DNA from 2 places in the Lactobacillus sp. A27 genome. Region 1 is predicted to be linked to the other one. Evidence: predicted binding sites of a transcription regulator. Region 1 holds the regulator's gene; the other holds the start of a gene.

The links. The regulator LexA, encoded in region 1, represses DNA repair genes until DNA is damaged. The targets are predictions, from matches to a motif close to CNAACANNTGTTNG.
Region 2: xerS (tyrosine recombinase XerS) is a predicted target of LexA. The motif match lies at 6,384-6,397, and genes of this name have one in related genera.

The regions. Positions count from the first base shown of each region.
Region 1 is NZ_JAEHNT010000003.1:13,982-26,695, forward strand. Features, by position in the region: gene ftsY (signal recognition particle-docking protein FtsY) at 1-181, shown strand, start outside; gene JEM49_RS00420 (C69 family dipeptidase) at 223-1,644, shown strand; gene JEM49_RS00425 (MarR family transcriptional regulator) at 1,838-2,128, shown strand; gene JEM49_RS00430 (APC family permease) at 2,183-3,610, opposite strand; gene ylxM (YlxM family DNA-binding protein) at 3,805-4,146, shown strand; gene ffh (signal recognition particle protein) at 4,151-5,581, shown strand; gene rpsP (30S ribosomal protein S16) at 5,671-5,943, shown strand; gene rimM (ribosome maturation factor RimM) at 6,013-6,528, shown strand; gene trmD (tRNA (guanosine(37)-N1)-methyltransferase TrmD) at 6,518-7,237, shown strand; gene rplS (50S ribosomal protein L19) at 7,350-7,697, shown strand; gene JEM49_RS00465 (uracil-DNA glycosylase) at 8,099-8,758, shown strand; gene JEM49_RS00470 (SGNH/GDSL hydrolase family protein) at 8,751-9,536, shown strand; gene lexA (transcriptional repressor LexA) at 9,565-10,191, opposite strand; gene JEM49_RS00480 (DUF896 domain-containing protein) at 10,343-10,606, shown strand; gene JEM49_RS00485 (YneF family protein) at 10,672-10,890, shown strand; gene JEM49_RS00490 (ABC transporter ATP-binding protein) at 10,974-12,714, shown strand, end outside.
Region 2 is NZ_JAEHNT010000053.1:35,206-47,919, reverse strand. Features, by position in the region: gene JEM49_RS07695 (YoaK family protein) at 81-779, shown strand; gene JEM49_RS07690 (GlsB/YeaQ/YmgE family stress response membrane protein) at 2,056-2,310, opposite strand; gene JEM49_RS07685 (GH25 family lysozyme) at 2,874-4,031, shown strand; partial or broken gene JEM49_RS07680 (hypothetical protein) at 4,184-4,577, shown strand; gene JEM49_RS07675 (DUF5052 family protein) at 4,730-5,338, shown strand; gene JEM49_RS07670 (hypothetical protein) at 5,441-5,896, opposite strand; gene xerS (tyrosine recombinase XerS) at 6,412-7,494, shown strand; gene JEM49_RS07660 (DegV family protein) at 7,688-8,569, opposite strand; gene JEM49_RS07655 (MarR family transcriptional regulator) at 8,643-9,059, opposite strand; gene JEM49_RS07650 (Rqc2 family fibronectin-binding protein) at 9,354-11,048, shown strand; gene JEM49_RS07645 (carbamoyl phosphate synthase large subunit) at 11,113-12,714, opposite strand, start outside.

The sequences.
Region 1 (12,714 bases):
CAAATTAACGGGTCTGGTTTTAACTAAGCTTGATGGTTCATCTAAAGGTGGGGTAGTCTTGGCTATCCGTAATGAGATGAACTTACCGGTTAAATTGGTTGGACTTGGTGAAAAAGCTGAAGATTTGGCTGATTTTGATGCCGCAAATTATGCAATTGGTCTTTTCCATGGCTTAGTCTAGTGATAAAGTTTAAGTGTATATAGTTTTATAAGGAGAATTTTATGAAAGAATATAGTGCATGTACTACTATCTTGGTAGGTAAAAAAGCCTCAATCGATGGTACTACTATGATTGCTCGTAATGATGATACATTCCGTCCAATCACCCCACAAAAGTTTATTATCGAACCAGCTCGTCATGGTGAAAAGAAACACATTAAGTCATGGCTTAACAAGTTTGAAATGGATTTACCAGAAGACGCTCAACGTGTTCCAGCTGTTCCAAACGTTGATTACAAGCATCGCGGTTATTACGACGAAAGTGGTATTAACGAAGAAAACGTTGCTATGTCATGTACTGAATCAACATATGGTAATGAACGTACTTTAGCATTTGATCCACTTGTTAAAGATGGTTTGGATGAAGACTGTATGCAAACTTCAGTTTTGCCATATATTCATTCCGCTAGAGACGGTGTTAGATACTTAGGTAAGTTGATTGCTAAGTATGGTTCACCAGCTGGTAATTCAGTTCTTTTCAGTGATAAAGACGAAATTTGGTACATGGAAATTGTTACTGGTCACCATTGGGTTGCAGAACGTATCCCAGATGATTGTTATGCAGCTACTGGTAACCGTGTGGCAATTGAACAAGTTGATTTTGATAATTCTGATTACTTCATGTGGAGTGAAGGAATTCAAGAATTTGTTGAAGAACATCATTTGAATCCTGATCATGAGGGCTGGAACTTCCGCCACATTTTTGGTACTTACACTGAACAAGACCGTCACTACAACACTAATCGTCAATGGTACATTCAAAAGTTGTTTAACCCAGAGATTGAACAAGATCCACAAGATGGTGATATTCCATTCATTCGTAAGGCTGCTAAAAAGATCACTAAAGAAGATATTCAATTTGCTTTGGGTTCACACTACCAAGACACTCCATATGATCCATTTGGCAAAGGTACTGAAGAAGAAAAGCACCGCTATCGTCCAATTGGTTTGAACCGTACTCAAAATGCCCACATTTTGCAAATTAGAAGTGATGTGCCAGAAGATCGTGCAGCTATTATGTGGCTATGTATTGGTGGTCCAACCTTTACTCCATTTGTTCCATTCTTTGCTAATATGAATGATACTGATCCTTCATATAACAATACTTCAATGGATTACAACATGAATGATGCATGGTGGTACTACAAGTCATTTGCTGCACTTGTTGAAAGTCATTATCCACAATTTGTTCAACTTGACACTACATACTTAACTGAACTTAACCGTTACTTTAGAGATCGTGTTGAAGAAATTATTAAGGGTGCTGATGGCAAATCAGGTGAAGAATTAACTGATTACTTGACTAAGGAAAACCAAAAGACAGTTGCTCATACTCGTGAAGAAACTGAAAAGCTTTGGGGCCAAATGATGATTGATTCAATTAACATGTCTAAGTTAACCTTCAACATGGATGAGAACCTTTAATTTAAAATTCAAAAAACAGTTCAACATTGTTGAGCTGTTTTTTCTTCGGCTAGTATAATTGAGTTAATGAATTGAAAGAATCTGAAATGATGACAGAAAGTACTATTGGATCATTTTTTACTAGAATTAGCAATGAAGTAGAAAAGCAAATGGATGCTGATTTAAAGATATCAGTGCAAATGAATTAGAAATTTTGATTGAATTGGAACACCATAAGCATGGCAAGACATATGACAAATTAACCAAGGAGCTTCATGTAACTAAGGATAAAGTTGAAGAATTAGTAAAAAGTTTAGTTGCTAAAGATTTAGTTACTGATGATAATGGCACCGTGATTTCTACTGAAGATGGTAAGGAAGTTTGCAAGAAAGTAGAGAAGCACCGCAGAGAAACTGATCAAACCATTACTCAGATGCTTAGCAAAGATGAGACTATAGGTTTAGTTAATGTTTTAAAGAAAATGCTGGAAAAAGAAGAAAATTAGGCAAAAAAAGATCATCTGCTGCAATTTACAACAGTTGATCTTTTTTATTAAAAATTATTTTTTCTTATCTAGGACTGAATGGTGAATACCATAGCAGAAATAAATAATTAAACCGAAGATAAACCAAATACCAGCGTAGAGCTTAGCTTGATAATCTAAACCTAAGAAAACGATTAATGCAGCTAAGAAGCCTAGAGCAGGCAATACTGGATAAAATGGCATCTTGAATGATGGATCATCAATATCTTTACCTTCACGTGGACGTAATTTATAGATACCAAGTGATACAAACATGAATGCGATTAAAGTACCAGCTGAAACTAATTGAGACAGCATAGAGAATGGGAAGAAAGCACCAAGCAAAATACTACCGATAGTCAAAGTCCAAAGTGCATTGTTAGGACGACGGTCAGAATTTAATTTGCCCAACCATTTAGGTAACATACCATCACGACCAAATGAGTAAATTAATCTAGATCCAGCCATTCCCATACCGATCAAGGCGGTAAACATACCTAAAACAGCAATAGTTTGAACGACGACAGCAACTATTGGGTGCCCAGCATAACGTAAAGCCAAACCAACAGGTTCTGCAGAGTTAGCATACATCTTGTAAGGCATCATACCGATCAATACCAAACTAACACCTACAAAAAGTGTAACGGCAATTGCTAATGAGCCTAAAATTCCACGAGGCATTGTCTTTTGCGGATTAATAGCTTCTGCCGAATTAGCAGCAATTGAATCAAAACCGATGTAGGATAAGAAAATCATTGATACACCAGCATAAATTCCTTGCCAGCCACCAAATGGTCCGTGAGCAGTAGGACGATATTTAGGAATAAATGGTGTAAAGTTAGCGCTTTTAATGGCTGTTAATCCAACTACGATAAAGATCAAGATGGCTAAAACTTTAAGTAAAACTAATCCATTTTCTACTCGAGCGGCTCTTGAGACCCCATGCCCAATTAAAAGAGCAACTAATAAAATAGAAACAAGTGAAATTGCATCAATAACTCCACCATTAGTACCAAAAGCGTTGGACAAAGAAGCAGGTAATTTTAATCCTATAGGTGCAATTAATGCCCTGAAGTTAGCAGAAAGTCCAGATCCTACGAATGCTAAAGCAATAAAGTATTCAGCTAAAAGAGCCCATCCGGCTACCCATCCCCAAAATTCGCCGAATACCACATTGATCCATGAATAAGCGGATCCTGCAAATGGCATGGCAGCGGCCATTTCGGCATAAGCAAATGCTACTAAACCGGCAGCAATTGCAGCTAAAATAAATGAAATTGCAACCGCTGGTCCAGTATGTAATGCAGCAACTTCACCGGGCAAGGTAAAGATTGAAGCTGAGACGATCGTCCCAACCCCTAAGGCTAAGAAATCTTTAACCTTTAGTGATCGAACCAGGTGTCCATCTTTATTTTCATAAACACGTGGATCTTCTTTTTTGTTCATTCGTTGCCAAAGATTCACAATACAATTCCCCTTTGTGTTAAAAATAAGATTACTTAATTATAATTAAAAATACGTTAAAAAATCAACCGTAAGTAGTTCAAATTTCGTATTTTTAATGAGAAAAAAGATAGATTTTGTCTTCATGATTTAAATGATAATTAACATTTTTGGTAGTATCATTTTTTTGATATACTAAAGACTGGTGAAAATTAATGGATGAATTAACTAAAAATGAAGAATTAGGCGACCTATATGCCTATTATGGTTCTTTATTAACTAAAGGACAGCAATCTTATTTTGAAGATTATTATTATAATGATCTATCATTAGGAGAGATTGCGGTTAATCATAATGTATCTCGGCAAGCTATTTATGATAATTTAAAACGCTCCACTAAAATTTTGAAAAATTATGAAGCCAAATTACATATGCGGCGTGATAATAATCATATTGAAGATGTGCTAGCAGATGCACTTTTGTCGATAGATAATAATGATAGTCAAACTGCTAAAAAAGAAATAACCAATTTATTAAATCAATTGAGGGGAGAGTAAACCCATGGCTTTTGAAAATTTAAGTGAAAGAATTCAAAAAGCATTAAAAAATTTAACTGGTAAAGGTAAAGTTTCAGAAGAGGATATTAATAAGGCTAGTCGTGAAATTCGACTTGCATTGTTAGAAGCCGATGTTAACTTCAAGGTTGTTAAGGACTTTATCAAGACTATTAAAAAAGAGGCCCTTGGCAAAGAAGTTCAAGAAAGTTTAAACCCAGGCCAACAAGTAATTAAAATCGTTAATGAACAATTAACGAAGATGATGGGTGAAGAAGCAGTTCCTTTAAACAAGTCTAAGCATATTCCAACTATTATTATGATGGTTGGTTTGCAAGGTACTGGTAAGACTACCACTGTTGGTAAATTAGCATATCATTTACAAAAGACGCAAAAGGCTCGTCCACTTTTGATTGCTGGAGATATTTATCGTCCTGCCGCTGTTGACCAATTAAAGCAAATTGGTGAACAATTAAAGGTGCCTGTCTTTAGCGAAGATGGTGAAAAAGATGTTGCTAAGATTGTACAGGATGGTTTAGCTGAAGCTGATAAAAACAAGAATGATTATGTTTTAATCGATACTGCCGGTCGTTTAGAAATAGACGAACCATTAATGGAAGAATTGGAACGTGTTAAGAAAGTTGCACAGCCAGATAACATCCTTTTAGTAGTTGATGCCATGACTGGTCAAGCAGCTACAGACGTTGCTAAAGGCTTTGATGAGCGACTTGATGTTACCGGAGTAATTTTAACTAAGTTAGACGGTGATACTCGTGGTGGTGCTGCACTTTCAATTCGTGCAGTTACTGGTAAGCCAATTCTATTTACTGGTCAAGGTGAAAAACTAAGTGATTTGGATGTCTTCCACCCAGATCGAATGGCTTCCAGAATTCTTGGGATGGGTGATATGCTTTCCTTAATTGAGAAGGCACAACAAGATTACGATGCCAAGGAAGCTGAAAAAGTCGCTGAAAAGATGCGAGAAAACACTTTTGACTTCAATGACTTTGTTGATCAAATGAAGCAAGTGCAAAAAATGGGCCCGCTTGATCAAATTATGAAGATGATTCCTGGGATGGCAAATAATCCACAGTTGAAGAACTTAAATGTTGATCAAAAGCAAATTGATCATACAATTGCCATTGTTTATTCAATGACTGAAGCAGAACGTGAGGATCCAGATTTGTTGAATCCAAGTCGCAGAAGAAGAATTGCTGCCGGTTCTGGTCGCCCCGTTGTCGAAGTTAACCGTATGATTAAACAATTTAAACAAATGCGGGAAATGATGAGCAAGATGACTAGGGGCAATATGAAGGGATTAAGCAACTTGCCAGGGATGGATTCACCAATGGCCAAGATGGCTATGCGTCGTTTAAATAAGAACTTTAAGAAGAACAAAAAGAAGCGTATGCGTAAGATTAAGAGATTCCATTCTTAAAAAAATAAAGGTGTTAAGGAAAAACACTTTACACCCATTTGTTTTGGTGGTATATTATTAATCGTTAAGTTTTAGGAGGAAATTAATTTATGTCAGTTAAAATTCGTATGCACCGTGCTGGTGCCAAGAGAAAGCCATTCTACAGAATCGTTGTTGCAGACTCACGTATGCCACGTGATGGTCGTTTCATCGAACAAGTTGGTTACTACAACCCAGTTTCACAACCAAAGGAATTGAAGCTTGATGAAGACAAGATCTTTGATTGGTTACAAAAGGGTGCACAACCTTCAGACACTGTTAGATCACTTCTTTCAGGTGCTGGCTTGATGGCTAAGTTGCACGATGCAAAATACAACAAGTAATTTTGCGATTATTTAAAAGCTTGATGCCAAGTGCTTCAAGCTTTTTTTATTACTTAAAAAGGAGCATGCATGGAATATTTTGACGTTGCACGAATTTTAACAACTCATGGATTGAATGGTGAAGTCAAAGTTAACGTGATTACGGACTTCCCAGAAGAGCGTTTTGCTGAAGGGATGCATTTATCACTTAGAAGCGATACTAAACGTGTATTGACTATTGAAAAAAGCCGTCCATTTAAACAATTTTGGTTAATTCAATTTAAAGAAATTACAGATATTGATCAAGCAGAAAAATTACGAGGCCAAATCCTGGTAGTAAGCGAAGAAGATCGTGGCGAATTACCTGCCGGTGTTTATTATTATAAAGACATCTTTGATTGCGATGTGATTGATGAAGAAACTGGTAAAAATATCGGTAAAATCGTTGATATCCAATCTCCAGGTGCAAATGATATTTGGCTTGTACGTGAAGATAGTGGCAAGGAATATTGGATTCCAAACATTGCCGATGTTGTTAAAAAAGTTGATGTAGCTGCCAAAAAAGTTTATGTAGAATTAATGGAGGGGTTACGAGATGAAGATTAATGTATTGACGCTTTTTCCCGACATGTTTACACCTTTGAAAGTATCGATGTTAGGACGTGGTTTAGAAGATGGTAAGTGGGATCTCAATTTAGTTAATTTCCGTGATTTCACAACAGATGTACATCACCACGTAGATGATACTCCTTATGGCGGCGGCGCTGGTATGGTACTCCAAATCATGCCAATTAAAAAAGCACTTAATTCTTTATCTTCTAGTGGTAAAGTTATTATTACCGCTCCACAAGGAAAAACTTTTAATGAACAAATGGCACAAGACTGGGCAAAAGAAGATGAATTAACTTTTATTTGTGGTCACTATGAAGGCTTTGATCAAAGAGTCTATGACTTAGCCGATGAAACTGTTTCAATTGGAGATTATGTGCTAACTGGTGGGGAATTACCAACTATGAGTATGATTGATGCTACTGTTCGACTTTTGCCTGGTATTTTAGGTAACGCTGCTAGTCCAGTAGAAGAAAGCTTTTCACATGGCTTATTAGAATATCCGCAATATACTCGCCCAGCTGATTTTGAAGGTCAAAAAGTGCCTGAAGTATTAACTAGTGGCAATCACCAAAAAATAGCTGAGTGGCGACACAAAGAAGCGCTTAAAGCAACTTATCTTCATCGTCCTGATATGTTAAAAGATCGTCAGTTGACTATTGAAGAAAAGAAAATGCTAGAAGAAATCAAGTCAGAGCTTGATTAAGCTGGCTTGATTTGTTAAACTATTCATCGTGGCAAATGTCACTAATTAAAGTTATGGGTGTTCCGCTGACGCTGGTGCGTGGATGAATGCCGAAGAAGGAGAAAAATATATTATGGATCCATTAATTCAAGAATTGACTAAAGAACAAATTCGTGACGATATTCCTGCTTTCCGTGCAGGTGATACTGTTACTGTTCACGTACGTGTTGTTGAAGGTACTCACGAACGTATTCAGTTGTTCGAAGGTGTTGTAATTAAGAAGAAGGGTACTGGCATCGGTGCTACTTACACTGTTCGTAAGATTGCTTCAGGTGTTGGTGTTGAAAGAACCTTCCCAGTTAACGACCCACGTGTTGCTAAGGTTGAAGTTAAGCGTCATGGTCGTGTGCGTCGTGCTAAGCTTTACTACTTACGTGAACGTCACGGTAAGTCAGCAAGAATTGCTGAAGCACGTCGTTAATCATAACGTCGATATAGAAAAGCTAGTTCCAAACGGAACTAGCTTTTTTGTTTTGATAAATATTTTTAAAATAATTCATATATAATCGATAATTATTTAATAATATATTAATAGTTTGTGAATAATAATATCGTGGAACTCATGTGAAACCGCAAAGTAAAATCACAAAGTCACTCTAATATACAGTAATAACATTGATAATATACTAAATCTGAATTGTGAAGTAAATTTCACAAGCAGAGATATTGAGTGTGGAATTAAAGCGAAAGCCGCCATTTATCCACAATGGCGGCTTTTAATTGATATTAAATTGATTACATTATACTATATTTAATTTAGATGTAAAATAATTTTGACTAATATTATAATTAATATATCAGAAATAGAAACAGGTGAGATGATTGAATTATCCTAAAGAATTACTGGCAGAAGTAAAAGAGAGATCAAAGGGCATGCGTTTAGAAGGAATTAATTCAGGAAGTGGCCCAATACATCCCTTGCTAATGATCGTAGGCGAAGCGCCAGGACGCAATGAAATCGTTAATAATATTCCATTTAGTGGTGACGCCGGAAAGGAACTGGATAAATCACTAAAGCAAATTGGTTTATCACGAGATCAAGTTTATATTACTAGTGCTGTTCGTAGCCGCCCTTTTAGTGTGAAAAAAGTTTTTAGTAAACGAGAAAATAAAGAAGTAATTAAAAGACCAAATCGTAAACCTACTAAGAAAGAAGTGTTAGCACATGCTCCTTTTTTAGACTATGAAATGCATTACGCAGATCCACAAGTCATTGTTGCTTTAGGTAACACCGGATTAGAGCGACTGCTTGGCCCAGGTCATAAGATTTCTGCTGAACATGGTAAGGTTATTGAGAATACACCAATTCTTGAACTTAATGAAGCTAAAGATGGATATGTTTGGTCGAAAAAGAAATATACGGTTATTCCAGAATATCATCCTGCGGCTGTATTTTATAATCGTAAATTAAGTGATGATATTGTAAAAGATTGGGAAGCGATAAAACCTTACATCGATAAAGAAAGAGAAAATAATGAGTAACGAAACTTTTTTAATCCCTATTAGACAAAATAATGATTTATCCGATATTGCTCTTAATGAGTTGCGAATGGATTTGGATGAGCATCCCTTGCACCAAAGAGCTTATGCAGAGCTAGCCTATTTACCGGGTAACAGCCGTAAATATAGTCTTAACAGTGTGAAAACAATTGATAGCCCATTAAGAAATAAAAAGATCTTATTTTTAGGTTCTTCTGTCACATTTGGTTTTGGTGCATTAGGGGAATCTTTTGTAGACTACTTATGGAAAAAAGATGGCATTGCTGCTATTAAAGATGCAGAAAATGGCACTACTTTGGTAGATCAAGATGCCAGTTATCATGGTGATTCTTATGTTGCTCGTTTTAAGGAAAATCTTAAAACACCAATTGATATGTTGGTTTTGCAACTTTCTACTAATGATGCGCGTACAAACCAGAAGCTGGGAGAAATTAGTCAAAATGACCATTTTGATGTAAAAACAATTATCGGTGCGATGGAATATATTATTAGTCAAGCTCTGACTACATGGCATTGTCCAATTTTGATCTATACAAATCCTTATTTTGAAAGTGATTTGTATAATCAGATGGTAAAAGCAACACATCAATTAGCTAAAAAATGGAATATTAAAGTTCTGGATTTATATAATGATCCGAATTTTAAAGACCAACCTGCTCTTTATATGGCAGACGAAATTCATCCGACCCGTGCAGGTTATTTAGAAAAATGGCTGCCAGTTTTTGAAAATAAATTAACTGAAATTTTGACGAAAAAATAAACCTAAGCTTTTTGCTTAGGTTTAAATATTAATCGATATTATTTCTGTAAAGGCCAACTACTTTACCTAAAATACTTACTTTGGATAAGATAATTGGTGCCATTGTATCGTTTTCTGGTTGTAAACGGTAGTGATCGTTCTCTTTATAAAAGCGTTTAACTGTAGCTTCATTTTCATCAGTCATGGCTACGACAATTTCGCCGTTATTAGCGGTATTTTGCTTTCTGACAATGACGCTGTCACCGTTTAAAATTCCCGCATTAATCATACTCTCACCGTGAACTTTTAACATGAAGAGTTCACCAGCATCGTTTTCAAGATCAGGTGGAAGTGGAAAATATTCATCTATGTCTTGAACTGCTAAGATAGGTTGACCAGCAGTGACCACACCAACAACTGGGATTTTCTTTGGCTTAATGCCCAATTCCTTTTTACCTTCATCGGTAATTTCAAGTGCACGAGGCTTAGTTGCATCCTTGATTAAAAGACCTTTGCGTTCTAAGCGGGCTAGATGACCGTGAACAGTAGATGTAGAAGAAAGTTTGACCGCAGCACAAATCTCTCGCACTGTTGGTGGAAAACCACGGCGTTCTACAGTATCATAAATATAACGTAAAATTTCTAGTTGTTTAGTATCGTTGTTTTTCTTAGACATAATTTTTCTCCGTTATTGTAAAAAAGATAATATTTATGATTATTTTAACAAATAAATAGCATAATCTCAAACAAATGTTCTATAAAAAGCATCTTTTTTTATTGTATAAAATACGGTAGACTAAAGATTGTTAATGTGAGGTGAATATAAAATGAATAAAGATGCAATGAGTAAAGAAGAAGAAAAAAAGGTAACTAATCGAATTAATGAACTTTACCATAAGAAAGAAAAGGAAGGCTTAACTCCCGAAGAGGAACAAGAACGTAAAGAACTTCACAAAAAATTCCTTGCCAACTTCAGAGCTGCATTTAAGCAAGACGTTGAAAATATGGTAATTATCGATAAAAATGGTAAAGAAGTAACCTCAGAAAGAGCAAAACGTGCTCAAAGAAGAAAAGGTCTTAGAAAAGATTAATTAAGCCTTTTAAAAAAGTGAAAAATTATGTAAGATATTATTGTTAGTTAGATGGAGGATATAATATGAATTTAGGTTTAGCAATATTTTTGATTATTATTGCACTTTTAGTTGGTGCAACAGCAGGTTTCTATGGTGCAAGAGCATACATGAAGAAGTATTTTAAGGAAAATCCTCCTATTAGTGAAGATATGATCGTTGCTATGATGTCTCAAATGGGACAAAAGCCTTCTAACAAGAAGGTTCATCAAGTAATGAACATGATGAAGCATCAACAAAAGTAATTATTAGATTATTTTGTGGTGTTAAGGCGAAGGATTATTCCTTCGTCTTTTTTGGTGTTCTTTTTAAAGAATGGAGTGAGTAAATGAACATATTTAAAAAATTGGGTTGGTTTTTTAAACAAGAAAGGAAACGTTATATTATCGGAATTACTTTTCTTGCTTTAACCTCTTTAGCCAACTTAATTCCGCCAAGAGTATTAGGACTGATGGCAGATCAGCTGGATCAAGGTCACATCTCATGGGGGCAATATGGGATGTTGATTCTAGCTGTGTTAGCTGCCGCCTTCGTTTTATATATTTTGCGCTACTTTTGGCGTAAGCAAATTTGGGGCGGGGCCGCAGAACTAGAACGACAAATGCGTTCTAAACTGTTCGACCACTTTATGATCATGGACAGAACATTTTATCAGCGCCACCGAACCGGTGACTTGATGGCCCATGCAACTAACGATGTGACTTCTATTCAAAACGTAGCCGGTGATGGCGTTTTAACTTTAGTTGACTCTCTTGTCATGGGATTATCAACTATGATTGCCATGATCATTTTCGTTGATTGGAGACTGACTATCGTTGCTTTATTGCCACTGCCATTTTTGGCACTAGGTGCTTGGAAGCTTGGGGGTCGTTTGCATGATGCTTTTGATAAATCACAGGCTGCTTTTTCACGTTTGAATAATAAGACCCAAGAATCCGTTTCAGGCATCAAGGTGCTGAAGACCTTTGGTCAAGGAAAAGAAGATACTCAGGCCTTTGACAAAATGGTCGATGACACAATTAATATCAATAAAAAAGTGTTTGTATGGGACTCCTTATTTGATCCATTGGGTACGGCAATTATCGGTGCAACCTATGTAATTACCATTATTTATGGTGGACTTTTAGTTACAAATAAAGTGCTATCGATTGGTCAGCTCGTTTCCTTCATTGCCTATATTGCTAACATGGTTTGGCCGATGTTTGCGATTGGTTATTTGTTCAATATTTTGGAAAGAGGTAGTGCAAGCTATGACCGTGTAGAAAAGCTACTTTATGAAAAACCGTTAATTACTGATGCCCACGCTGATCAAAGTATTAAGGCTCAAGACTTACAAGGTGATTTGCATTTTGATATTAAATCGTTTGCTTATCCTGATGAAAAGGATATTCTAGTGTTAAAGAACATCGATTTCACCTTAAAACCTGGTCAAACTTTAGGTTTAGTAGGTCGTGTAGGTGCTGGTAAAACGACAATCATTCAGCTGCTATTGAGAGAATTCGACCAATATGACGGTGAAATCACCTTAAATGGCATCAATATCAAGAAAATTCCGCTTAAAGTTTTACTTAGCCAAATATCTTATGTTCCCCAGAACAACTTTCTCTTTTCAACGAGTATTGGTAGAAATATTGCTTTCTCAGAGGCAGATGCAGGCAAAAATGAGATTGCGGTAGCTGCTAAGAAGAGTGATTTGCACGATGATGTTTTACAAATGCCACAGGGCTATGAGACTTTAGTCGGTGAAAATGGAATTTCACTTTCTGGTGGTCAACGTCAAAGAATGTCCATTGCCCGTGCTTTGCTTAAAGATAGCCAAATTTTGATTTTGGATGATGCTTTATCAGCGGTTGATGCAAAGACTGAAACCGAAATTCTAACTTCTTTGAGAAATGAAAGAAAAGATAAGACCACGATGATTGCGGCACATAGATTGACATCGGTCATGGATGCCGATTTGATTTTAGTCTTAAAAGACGGTCAAATTATTGAACGAGGCAATCACCAAGATCTGCTCAAAGAAAATGGCTGGTATGCGGAAATGTGGCGTAGACAAGAATTGCAAGCAA
Region 2 (12,714 bases), on a different contig from region 1:
TCTTAAGAAATTATATTTTTGTTCTATATAAAGTTTATAATGTAAACTGATTATAAATTAAGAGGGGAATTAATGAAGAAATGAATTTAAAAGAGATTTTTAATAAATATGAGCGTCCTGCAGAATCTAGACAATTAGCATGCGCTCTTACTTTTTGTGGAGGATTTGTGGATGCCTATACATATATTCAAAGGGGACATACATTATCTGCTGGACAAACTGGAAACATTATTTTCTTCAGTTCAGCTTTAGCTGACCATAATATAGCTGGCATGATTAACCGTGCAAGTACATTTATCGCTTTTTCTTTAGGATTGCTCGTAGTAGGTCTTTTTCATAAGTACGTTAAAGGATATTATTGGAGAGTATTTTGTTTGTTTCCAATTTTGGCTATTTGCTTAATTGTTGGTTTTTTGCCGCGTAGTGTTCCTAATTATTATATTGTGCCAGCAATTGCGTTTGGACTAGCCATTCAAAATGCATCATTCAGCAAAATTGAAGGAATGGGATATAATAATGCATTTACAACTGGAAATCTAAAGAAATCAGTTGTTGCTTGGAGCGCATTTTTCTTTGGTGAAGATAAAAGCCAACATACAGCTGCAGTAAATTATATGTTATTAGTAATTTCATTTGGAGTTGGTGCAATTGTTTCAGCAATTCTTCAAAAGTTTTTGGTTTTAAAAACAATATGGATAGCTGTAATCTTATTAGCACTTATAAACATGATTTATCTTAATGCTTTGAAAAATAATAAAAAAGTAGACATGCTAAAATAAGTAATTATATAGCAATAAAGAAGTATAAAAGAGAGCAATTAATTCTTACTTGTATCTGCGCATAATTCATATTATGTAAAGTTATAAGCGAGAATATCGTAAATACACAAACAGAAGACATTTTCGTGTATTTTAAAATTGGCAACTCTTTTTATACTTTTTATTTTTGCCTTTTTTATTTGTTGCAAGTTAATTAAAGTTTTTTACTTTTATAAAGATGCTGAGATCGCAATTCTACGGTCAAGTTTATTATTTTTAATTAATAATCAATCGATAAACTTGCCTACTTAATTTTTTAAGTCAAAATTCAAAAAAATTAAATCAATGGATCTATTGATTAATTTCTAACAAAATTTAAAGGCTTAAGTGAAATAAATACCATATACATTCAATAACTAGCTAATCAAGCTAATACGCTGATATTTTTACCATAATAATAAATAGATTCAATACAGATTCTCAGACTAAAAATCGGTCTAATTTCATGCTGATTATAGGGATATTCATAGTAAAATGGCATGATCAGCTGATTTAATAATGATTTTAGGGATAGGCAATTCGTCATATAAATTTTGCTGAATCATTATTAATGAAATAATCCCTTTAACGACCATATTCTTTATACTTGCTTTCTATAAATGGTAATTAATTAGATAAATTATATTTGCTATGCATTACTTAAAACAATAATTTTAATGATAGCAAGAACTAAGTTCCTATCAAAACAGCTATTTTTGCTGATTTATAAAGTTCGAACAAATTTTATATTTTGTTTTAATTTTCATTCATTCTTTATAAAAATCCTTATATTATAAAGAATCTCTACGTCTCATAGCTTTTCTAAGCTTTTTTCTTTTATTACTCCACAGTACACTTGCTAATCATCTTTCTATTTTTAATATTCAGCGTTTGATTTTTAACAATTACGTAATTACATAATTACGTATTACATAATGAATAAAAAATAACTTTTTATTTGAACAATCATAAATTCTTTTAAAGTAAGTCATTATTAATCAACTGAAACCTAAACATAATTGGCTTCAGTTGACAATGAGAGCCCAAAATTCTATTCAAAACAGCCAGATTATCTTCAATTCATTGTTTCAAAATCTATTTATTTTTATCAATTTGTAGCATCACTGTCTTTAATGCTTTTATTTCTCTCCCCTCTCCCAAGAGAATAGGGCAACAAAAAAGGCTAAATCTAGGATAAAATCCTTATTTTAGCCTTTTCGTTTGTAGTACGTACTAAAAATTTTTACTCATATAAACGTTATGCAGTTCTAAATTTGCTGACAACGAAGGCAACAATGATTACCAAAATTACTGCACCTAAAATTGACGGTACAATTGCCATGCCAGCAACTTGTGGCCCCCAGGCACCCAATAAAGCTTGACCTAATGAGGAACCAATTAACCCTGCTAAGATATTAGCAATCCAGTTCATTGATCTGCCATGCCCTGTAAGAGCTCCAGCAATCAAACCAATAACTCCTCCAACAATTAATACCCAAATCCAATGTAGCATTTTGATCACCTTTGCTTTCATTAAAGAAACATCTATATACTTTATTTAGCTAATTAAGCGCTTTTCTTAACTATCTATATTTTATATAATTACAATATTTTTGTCATTAAAGTAATATACGAAATAGCCCTCCTTATACATTTCTTTAGGTTTTAAGTATTATTCTTGACATTTAAAAATTAAAAGTGTCTAAAAAGCATAATATTCTAATTGTAATATCAGTATTTATTTATTTTCATTCAAATTTCTTCACCACGTCTATTATCATACTTGGCTAAGTACTAGCACTTTTTTACTGTTTGCTAGGCCTTTTGAACGTGCATCCCTCTAAGGAGGCATAAACCAAAAAGAATGACATTTAATAATCATTCCATGCTCGACTCTCAATTATTATCCCAATTTTATTGCAATTATTTCTATCTGATTACTACAATATTAATATTTAATCTCAACTATTGCATTTTGGTACCTACCAATGTAATCTATAATATATAAGTTTTAAATATATTAAAAGTGAGAGATATAGATTATTAACTCTCTCCACCAATTATGGAGGAATTAATTTGTTAAAAAAGAAAACATTCGTAAAATTAGCTTGTGCAACTATGTTAGTAAACACTGGGATGAGTCTCCTACCTGCATCCCTCTCTCCTATTAATCCTTCCCATGTACAAGCTTCAGCAACTTCCGTAGCAGCAAGAGAACTAGGGATTGATGTTGCTAGTTATCAAAGTGCGGATTTAACAGCTCATGCCAAAGCCGGATCTCAATTTGCAATAGTCAAAGTTAGTGAAGGTACTAGCTATCGTAATCCAAAGGCTGCCGCTCAAATCAAATCTGCCATTGCTAACGACATGATGCCGATGGGTTATCACTTTGCTACATTTAGTTCTAATGCTTCTATAGCTAAAAGTGAAGCTAAATATGCTGTAGCATCTGCTAAAGCCCTTGGCCTTCCTAAAGGATCCTACTTAGCTTGTGATTATGAAACTGGCAGCGGCAATATAATTACTAACGGTAAGAACGTCACCGCTAAGGCAATCTTAGCCTTTATGGATGAAATTAAAGCAGCTGGCTATCAGCCACTACTTTACGCTAGTTCTTCTGTGTTACAAAATAACATTAATACACCATCTATTATCAAAAAATATCCTAATTCCTTATGGGTAGCAGCATATGCTATATCTGGACGAGTAGATAAGCCTAATTTTAAATACTTCCCTTCAATGGACGGCGTAGCTATCTGGCAATACACTGATAATTGGAAAGGAATGTCTACAGACGGTAATGTAACTATTCTCCCATTATCTATTTCAGGCTCTGCAGTTTCCCAAGCACCTTCTAACTCTAATGCCAAACATACTGGCACAATAATGTATAAGTCCTACGTATATGATTGCAATGGCAAGCGTACCGGCGAAGTTTATAAAGCTTATACATCAGTCAATTACTATGGTGGCAAGACAAAATTAAGCAATGGTAAATCAGCCGTTAAAATTGGCGATAATAAATACATCATGGCAAGCAATATCTTAGGTAACTCACGTATATTTAAGACTGAGGCCGATGTTTACCAAAGCAATGGATCACTTAACACTGAGTGGAAAACATTAAAGCAAGGTTCACCTATTAAGACATATGGACCAAAACATTATATTAACAATGAAGCCTACTATAGAGTTGGTAAAAATGCATACGTAAAGGCTGAAAATTTTAAATAATTGAAAAAGGACTAGACGTAATAGTTTAGTCCTTTTTGTTATAGATCAATTATCAGATTTAAGCTTATGTTTCAAAATTAATTTAGTAAATTATTTTTGAATTTTTTAGCATCTTGCATAGATAATATATACAGATATGGAGGCTAAAAAAGATGAGAGTTACTAAATTAGTTATTGAAATTTTAATGATTGTTTTGTCAGTATGGCTATTTCTAGACGGACTGTTAGGTCAATTACTAGGCATATACGCAGCTAAAAGTATAGTTGGTGGTATTCTTGAAATAATCATAGCTGGCCTGTTTATTGGCGCTGGAATTGTCTATATTTGCTTAGAAAAAAGTCCTTACTTAGGTGGAGATATAACTGGCCCAATTTTGATGATTATCGCAGGCGTTCTAGGAATATTTGGTGGTTTTATATATGCCTGGATGTTTTTGTATGCGGCTATTGCATTAGTAATCGGATTTGGATTTTACATTTGGCATCGTATAATTTGGTACTGATGATATTAGAAAAAGATATTCAAAATATATAAAAGTGGATTGATTATTAGAAAAGATCAATTCACTCTTTTGTTTTTTTATTAACTATCAATAGCTTAATTTAATAATACTCCCCGCCTTTTTGCATCCCTTAAGTACAAATATGATAAAATTAAACTCATCACTATTAAGTATGAATTGAGGAATTTAAAACATATGCGTAAAAAGAAACTTACTTCATTGTTAAGCTTAAGTATTTTAAGCGTAGCTTTACTTTCTGGCTGTAGCAATTTTGAAAATTGGGAGCTGTCTATGCGCTCTAAAATCGGTGCTTTACCATTGACAGTTTCCACTTATGATTCAAATGGACAAAAGATCGATCAAATTAAGGCAAAATCTGTTAATATTCATACAGATAAAAAGATGTCTCAAAAAGACAGCAATGGTAACGAAAAATCTAGCGTAATTGACATTGATTACGGTCACAACAGAATGATTCACGTAGGCTCCACTCTTATTGCCTATGAAGGACTAAAGAATTACGAAGATGAATTTAATAAGCATGTTAATATCAATGATCAAAACAAGGCTGTTCCACTATTAAATACTATGTATCAAAATTTTAAAAATGACTGGAATGGTGATGCTAAAGTAGTTATGATTAGAAGCCAACTAGGGATGCCAATTGCTGTATTCACTGGTAAAAACGTTTCTATCCATAAAAGTGATATGAAGAATGCTACCCAGTTTGTAATTGATGGTCATCGTCTTGTTGCTTATAGAGCTGATTACACTATTTATCCAATAGCTAGTTTAAAGAAATAATATATTAAAAAAGCGCCTCACACATGAGACGCATTTTTAATTGATCCATCTAAAGATTGTAAAGCCATTTTGCCTTTTATTAAATTGGATCTTCAAGCACTATTATTCCTTAATTAAAGTATTGAAAGCTTCATTAGTAGCTACAATATCACCCATAACCTGGTTAACCCAATCGTTGAGTTTATCGTTATCATAGTTTTCAAGACCACCTTCAGTATCTCCAATATCAGCAATACCATTATTAAAGTCTACCATTTCAGTGATTAATCTTTCTGCAAAATCCTTAGTTGTACCGGCAAAATTATCCGCAAAGGTATCAACGTTACCATAAGCATCTGTGATATCACTAAAAGTTTGTACCATCTTGCCAAAAGTATCGTCCAAATTATTAACGTCTTCTTGAGTTGGTACAGTTAATTCTTCATTTTCATTATTAAGCTGCTCATCCAAACGAACACCGATATCATTTAATACTAAATGACCATCATACAAACGATTTAATAATTTAATACCACTTGGATTCTTAGCTTGAAAATTTACATCAATTTCTTCTGTCATAATTTTTCCTCGTCTTATATAATCTTCGTCTTTATTGTACAATTTTTATACATGAAATTTCAAAAACAATATTTTAAACTAAATTAACATTAAATATAAATATTTTTTGAAAATTTGGCGTTTAAGACTTGATCATTAGATTTAATCATCTTAAAATAAATACTTGAAAGGTAAGTTGTACCATACAAACAACACTGTCTAATAATACAGATTGTTTAGCTTGATGTTAAATGCCTATATTATATAGATAAACATAATCAAAGTTACTATAACTGGAATGCTGAAGGGTTGCTACCGGCGTTGCTAGTATTCCAGTTATAGTGACGTGGTTTATTCCATTCTTTAAATACTTATGAACAATTTTTTACAATAATACTATAGATATTATCGTTTGAGTTGGGAAAAGTAATTAAAGCTGGGATTTTTAATATTCACCTATCTCCAAAGATAGGTGTTTTTTATTACCTTTTTCTATGATACAATTATTTAAACACTTGTTCGAGTAAGGAGAAAATATGGAATCTACTAAGTATCTTAGCTTAATTAAAACTGAACTAGATAATATGCCAGACTTTGTTAAACAATATAATTTAGGTACTAATCACTCATTAACAACCACCTATCAATATTTAACCGAGATACGTCGTTTTTTTAATTGGTTACGTCAAGAAGGCATCTCTACTGCAAAAGATAATCAACATATCTTACCAGATACTTTAGCAAATTTACGGCGAAATGATATCATGTTGTACATTGATAACTTAGGCCACACTAAGAATAAGCAAGGACACTTGAACTCCCCCACTACTATTAATCGTTCTATTAATGCCCTACGCTCTTTATTTAAATTTTTGACCATTACATCAGATAATAATAATGGTGAGCCCTATTTTGAGCGCAACGTAATGCTCAAAATTGAGTCTTTAAATGATACTAAAACATTAAATTATCGTGCTCACGTTTTAGAATCACACATGTACACTGGAAACCTCAAATTCGAATTTCTTAAATTTATTGATCATGACTATGAAAATAAATGCAATAAGCAAGCTAAACCTGGTTTCAAGATGAATAAAGAAAGAGATATGGCCATTATTGCTTTAATTTTAGGGACAGGAATTCGAGTTTCTGAGTGTGCTGGCGTAGATATGCAAGATTTGAATATAAAGGACGCAGTTTTAGATGTCACGCGTAAAGGCGGACAAAAGGATAGTGTCCCTATTGCTGAATGGACTCTAAACTATATTAAAAATTATAAAAAAATCCGAGCTGAGCGTTATATGGCCGATTCTAAGCAAACGGCTTTCTTTCTAACAAGATGGCACAATAAAACAAAACGCATGACTACTAATGCAATTGAAAAAATGGTTAGCAAATATTCATCCAGCTTTGGTCATCCTCTTACCCCTCATAAATTGCGCCATACATTAGCTTCTGAATTGTATGCTGTTACTAAAGATCAAGTTTTAGTAGCACAGCAATTAGGTCAAAAAGGAACAACTGCCACAGATTTATATACTCACGTAGATCAAAAGAAGCAGCGAGCAGCATTAGATGCAATTTCTAATGATCATCAAAATTTAAATGAAACTAAATAATAAAACAGCACCAAACTATATAAAAATGGTGCTGTTTTTAATATGTCTAGCAATAATAAAAGTGTTATTGCTGATCACCACATAAATAATAGTAAATTTATTATTATATCCATAACCACAACTATAACAATTTTACTATTAATATTAAATAATAAAAAAGACACTGTTTTTTAGTTTAACAGCGCCTCTTTTATTATTTAGTTAAATCTAATTTATCAAAGTCTATCATCCATGCAATCGCAATAGACTTTTCACCTAAGTGTGTAGCAATTACAGGACTGAATTCAGCCACATCCACCGGCTTATCTGGAAAGTTAGTATTAATAAACTCTTTTATGTCTTCTGCTTGTTTGAGGTCATTAGAATGAAATACGAATAAACGTAATCTATCCTTATAAGGTAATTCTGCAGTTTTTTCTAAAGTAAGTTTCTTAACCTTGGCAACAGCACGCTTTAAAGATCTGATTTTATCAAAAGCAACAATTTTACCATCATCATTAAATGTTAATAATGGTTTTATTTGCAGCATAGTACCAATAAACGCACCTGCGTTGCTTAAACGACCGCCTCTGCTTAAGTTCTTAAGATCATCAACTACAAAATATTCATCGATTGTCTTTCGAATTTCGTCCATTTTCTTTAAAATAGCTTCTGGTTCCATGCCATTCTTAATCATTCTAGCAGCAGCTAATACCAAATAACCTTGTAATCTTACGGTCATTTTAGAATCATAAGGATATAGATTATATTCCGGATTATTATGAGCCATGTTTACCATGTTTTGATAAAATCCAGAAATACCACTCGATAAAGTAATAGCAATGATAGCCTCATAGCCTTCTCCATGAAGCTTATTGCATAATTCAATCATTTGACCCATGCTTGGTTGTGAAGTCTTAGGAAAAGCTGCGCCTTGTTTTTGTAGTTCAAAAAGTTGCGCAGAAGTAATATTAACTCCTTCTAAGTATTCCTTGTCGCCAACGATGACGGGAATCGGAACCACATTAATATTATTGTCCTTAACTTCTTGTTCAGTTAAGACACTAGTACTGTCAGTAACTAATGCGATTTTCAATTTATTTCCCCTTCTCAATTTCTTTAATTATATAATACAGAAGAATTATAGCATAAAACCATTAATTACACACCTATTGCAAGTCGTCTAATGAGGAAGAAGCTTGTGCAATTTCGTAAAGTTGCTTAACAAACAGACTAGAAGCATCAGAATCCAAATATATAAAAAGAAGACTTTCAATTTTACTAAGTGTATTCTTTAATTCTTCTGCTTTCTTTATACCTTCTGAACTTAATTTCACAATCTTACTTGAATCTTTTTCAGATCGTGTAATTTCTATAAGGCTCTTTGTCTTTTTTTGTTGAAGCTGACGACTTAAGGTAGATAAAGAAATATTAAGTGCTTTAGCTAATTTTCCCATGGCTAAAGCTTTATTATTTGTGTCATCAAAAAAAAGCAAAATTCTAGTTTGTGAAATATTCAGACCACACTTGTGATTTATTTCTTTTTTTATTTGATCTGCAATAGTGCTAAAAAATAATACATCCATATACAAAGTCCTTTTTCTCCAAATTAGATTATTATAACTGTATTTTATCATTTAATAATCTATTTGATAATACCGTTTCCAAACTATATTAGATATATAGCGTTGTGTGAAACATTAAATATTAAAACTTTAATACTAATGTTAATTATAACTCTAATATGTCATTTTGTATTTATATTAGTTTTGCCTAATTATTAATGTGTATTATTTTTAGCTTATAGTTGATAACTCTAATAATTTTAGAATATTGAATTTTATTGTTATAATATTAAACGTATTTTGAGGTGATGTATTATGGCATTTGATGGATTATTTATCCATAGTTTATTACAAGATTTAACCCCTACTCTAGTAGGAAGTCGTTTATCAAAAATTTACCAACCCTTTGATCAAGACTTAGTTTTAATCTTTAGAAAAAATCGAAAAAACTACCAATTTTTAATTTCAGCTAATGCACAATATCCAAGGATGTATTTAACTGAACAAACAATTAACAACCCTGATAAAGCTCCTATTTTTGTAATGGTATTACGTAAATACTTAGAGGGCTCTGTTTTACAATCTATTGATCAAGTAGGTTTAGATCGAATTACTAATTTCCATTTTAGTAATCGCAATGAATTGGGTGATGAAATCGAATTAGTTCTTTCCGTAGAATTAATGGGTCGTCACAGTAACGTAATTCTCTACAATCAAAAAGATAATCATATCATCGACTTATTAAAGAGAATTAATCCTGATGAAAATAGAGCTCGTATTTTATTACCAAAAGCAAAATATGAGTTACCTCCATTGAAGCCAGGAATAAATGGATTAACTTTGTCTGAAACTGAATTTAAACAACTTAGCAATGAAAATGATGCTAAAAGTTTAGCTAAGCAAATGGATGGTTTAGATAAAGATGATCGAAGTGAACTATTGGGGTACTTAGAAGATGAATACAGCTATTCTTCCTTTAAAACGTTTTTCAATCAGTTCGACAATCCACGCGCATTTGTTTTAAAGACTCCTAATAATAAGAGAAAAATCTTTTGTTATTTGCCTTATCATCTAGATCTTGAAAAGGAAAGCTCTAATCCTGACCTTAACAAAGGACTTGATGAATTTTATGAATATCAAGCTAATCGTGATTGGGTAAAACAACGCGCTAGTCAAGTAGAACGCGTGGTTAAGAATGAGCAAAAAAAGCTAAGCAAGAAAATCAAGAAATTAAAGAAACAACTCAATCTTGCTGAAAACTCAGAAGGATATCGTATTAAGGGTGAAATTTTAAACACAAATTTAAATCAAGTGAAGCCAGGAATGACTACAGTTTCCCTGCCTAACTACTATGAAAACAATGCACCTATTGCAATAAAATTAGACCCTGCCCTTTCACCAGCACGCAATGCTCAAAAATATTTTACTCGATATAAAAAATTGCGCGATTCCATTAAACATGTTAATCAGCAAATCAAAATAGCCGAAGAAAATTTGCGCTATTTTGATTCTATTCAAACTGCTATCGATAATGCGGATCCGCAGGATATTGATCAAATTAATGATGAGTTAATCAATCAAGGATATATTCGAAAACAAAAGAAGAATAAACGAAAAAATAAAATTACAGAACGTAATCTGAATGAATTTAAACTTTCTTCTGGTAAACATGTTTTAGTTGGTAAAAACAATTATCAAAATGATTGGTTAACTTTAAAAAAGGCTAACAAATCTGATTACTGGTTCCATGTTAAAAATATGCCAGGATCTCACGTGATTTTACGAGATGATCAACCATCTGAAGACGATATTAAAGAAGCAGCTGAAATCGCAGCATTCTTTTCTAAGGGCAAAGACTCTGCCCATGTTCAAGTAGATTATGTACAAGACAAACGTGTTAAAAAGCCTAATGGTGCTAAACCCGGATTTGTAATTTATACTGGTCAAAACTCTATTGAAGTCACTCCAGTAGAGAAAGAAATTATGGCAATGAAAGTCAATAAAAAATAAGCATGCCTCTTAAACATGCTTATTGCGAAAGCTAAGTTATTTGAATAAACTTAGCTTTTTTATTTTAAATTGGTTGTGTAGTTAACGCTAGTGATTCTAATACATCTAAAATTAATTCAGCAGTTTCAATACTTGAAAATACCGGAATATGAGTATACAAAGCCTCATCTCTTATTCGTAATGCATCTTCACTAGCCGCATCAGAAAGATTAGTAATATTTACTACCATTACAATTTTATGTTGTCGGATTTTTTCTAGTAAATTGCGAGGATTATTATGGACTTTTTCTACAACTCCTGTAGTAATCCCAGCTTCCGCAAACATATTCGCAGTTCCTTCGGTTGCAATTAACTTAAAGCCCAATCTATCAAATCGACGAGCCAATTCTGTCACTCGATTTTTATCTTCATCTCTAACTGAAATAAAAATTGTCCCATAACTAGGGATGTGTAAATCACTAGCTTCGTATCCTTTGTATAATGCCTTAGCTAAATGAGTATCTCGCCCCATTACTGAACCAGATGATTTCATATTAGAATCAAATGTATTGCCACTACTATAATTAAGGAAAGAAAATACTGGCATTTTAATATGAATAAAGTTACTTGTATGCCATAGTCCATTGGGATAGCCCAAATCTTGAAGGTTATGACCTATCAAGACTTCCGTAGCGCAGGCAGTAATATCTTTATTCAAAGACTTAGACAAAAACGCTACGTTATGACCTGCATATGGCTTAATTTGTAATAAATATAATTCATCATTTACCAACAAATAATGTAAGTTAAAGATTCCTCTTGTTTGTAATACTTTTATCAATTTAATCGATTGTTGTTCAATCTTTTTTTGTTGTTCTAATGTTAAATTTTGAGGTTTAATAACTGCTATTGAATCTGATGCATGTGAACCTGTTTGCTCTAAATGTTCAATAATACCAGGTAAAGTGACATTCTTACCATCCGAAATAGCTGTTACTTCATACTTATTCCCTTCAATAAACTGAGACACGGTGATTTGATCTACCTGATTTTCAGCTAAATATCTTTTAATTGCTGGAATATCATAAACTACAGCGGATTTTAATTTATTCTCTTTATTCATGCCCCCAATTAAAATTGGAAAATCATATTGATCAACAAATTCAAATACAGCATTAGGATTTGTAGTTTTCAGAGATGGTACTCGTTTTAAATCGGTCAGGGGATGATTTAATAATTCCGTAATCATATCACGAGGATCTTTAGTCTCCCATTGACCTATTATATGAAGACCATTTTCTTCCAATTGCTTACTTAATGCACTTACTCTTTTACCTGAAAATTGTAAAAGTACATCTTTAATATTTTCTCTTTTAGCAATAGTTAAAATATTTTCTAATGTAATTGATTCAAAATATACTCGATCGATATCCTTATATCTAGAAGAAACAGATTCATCATTATTTGAAAGCAAAACTGTAACATAGCCATTATTATGTAAAGTCTTTGCTGCATGAGCAATCATATAGTCAAATTCACTAGTCACAGATACTTGTAAAGGCAACATACCTAAAATTAATATCTTTTTATCTGCCGCTAAATCTTTAGCTTCATTTTGAACATCATATGCGCCATAGTAAGCACACACATTAGGCCGATAAACTCCAGCCGAACCGTCTATCTTTAA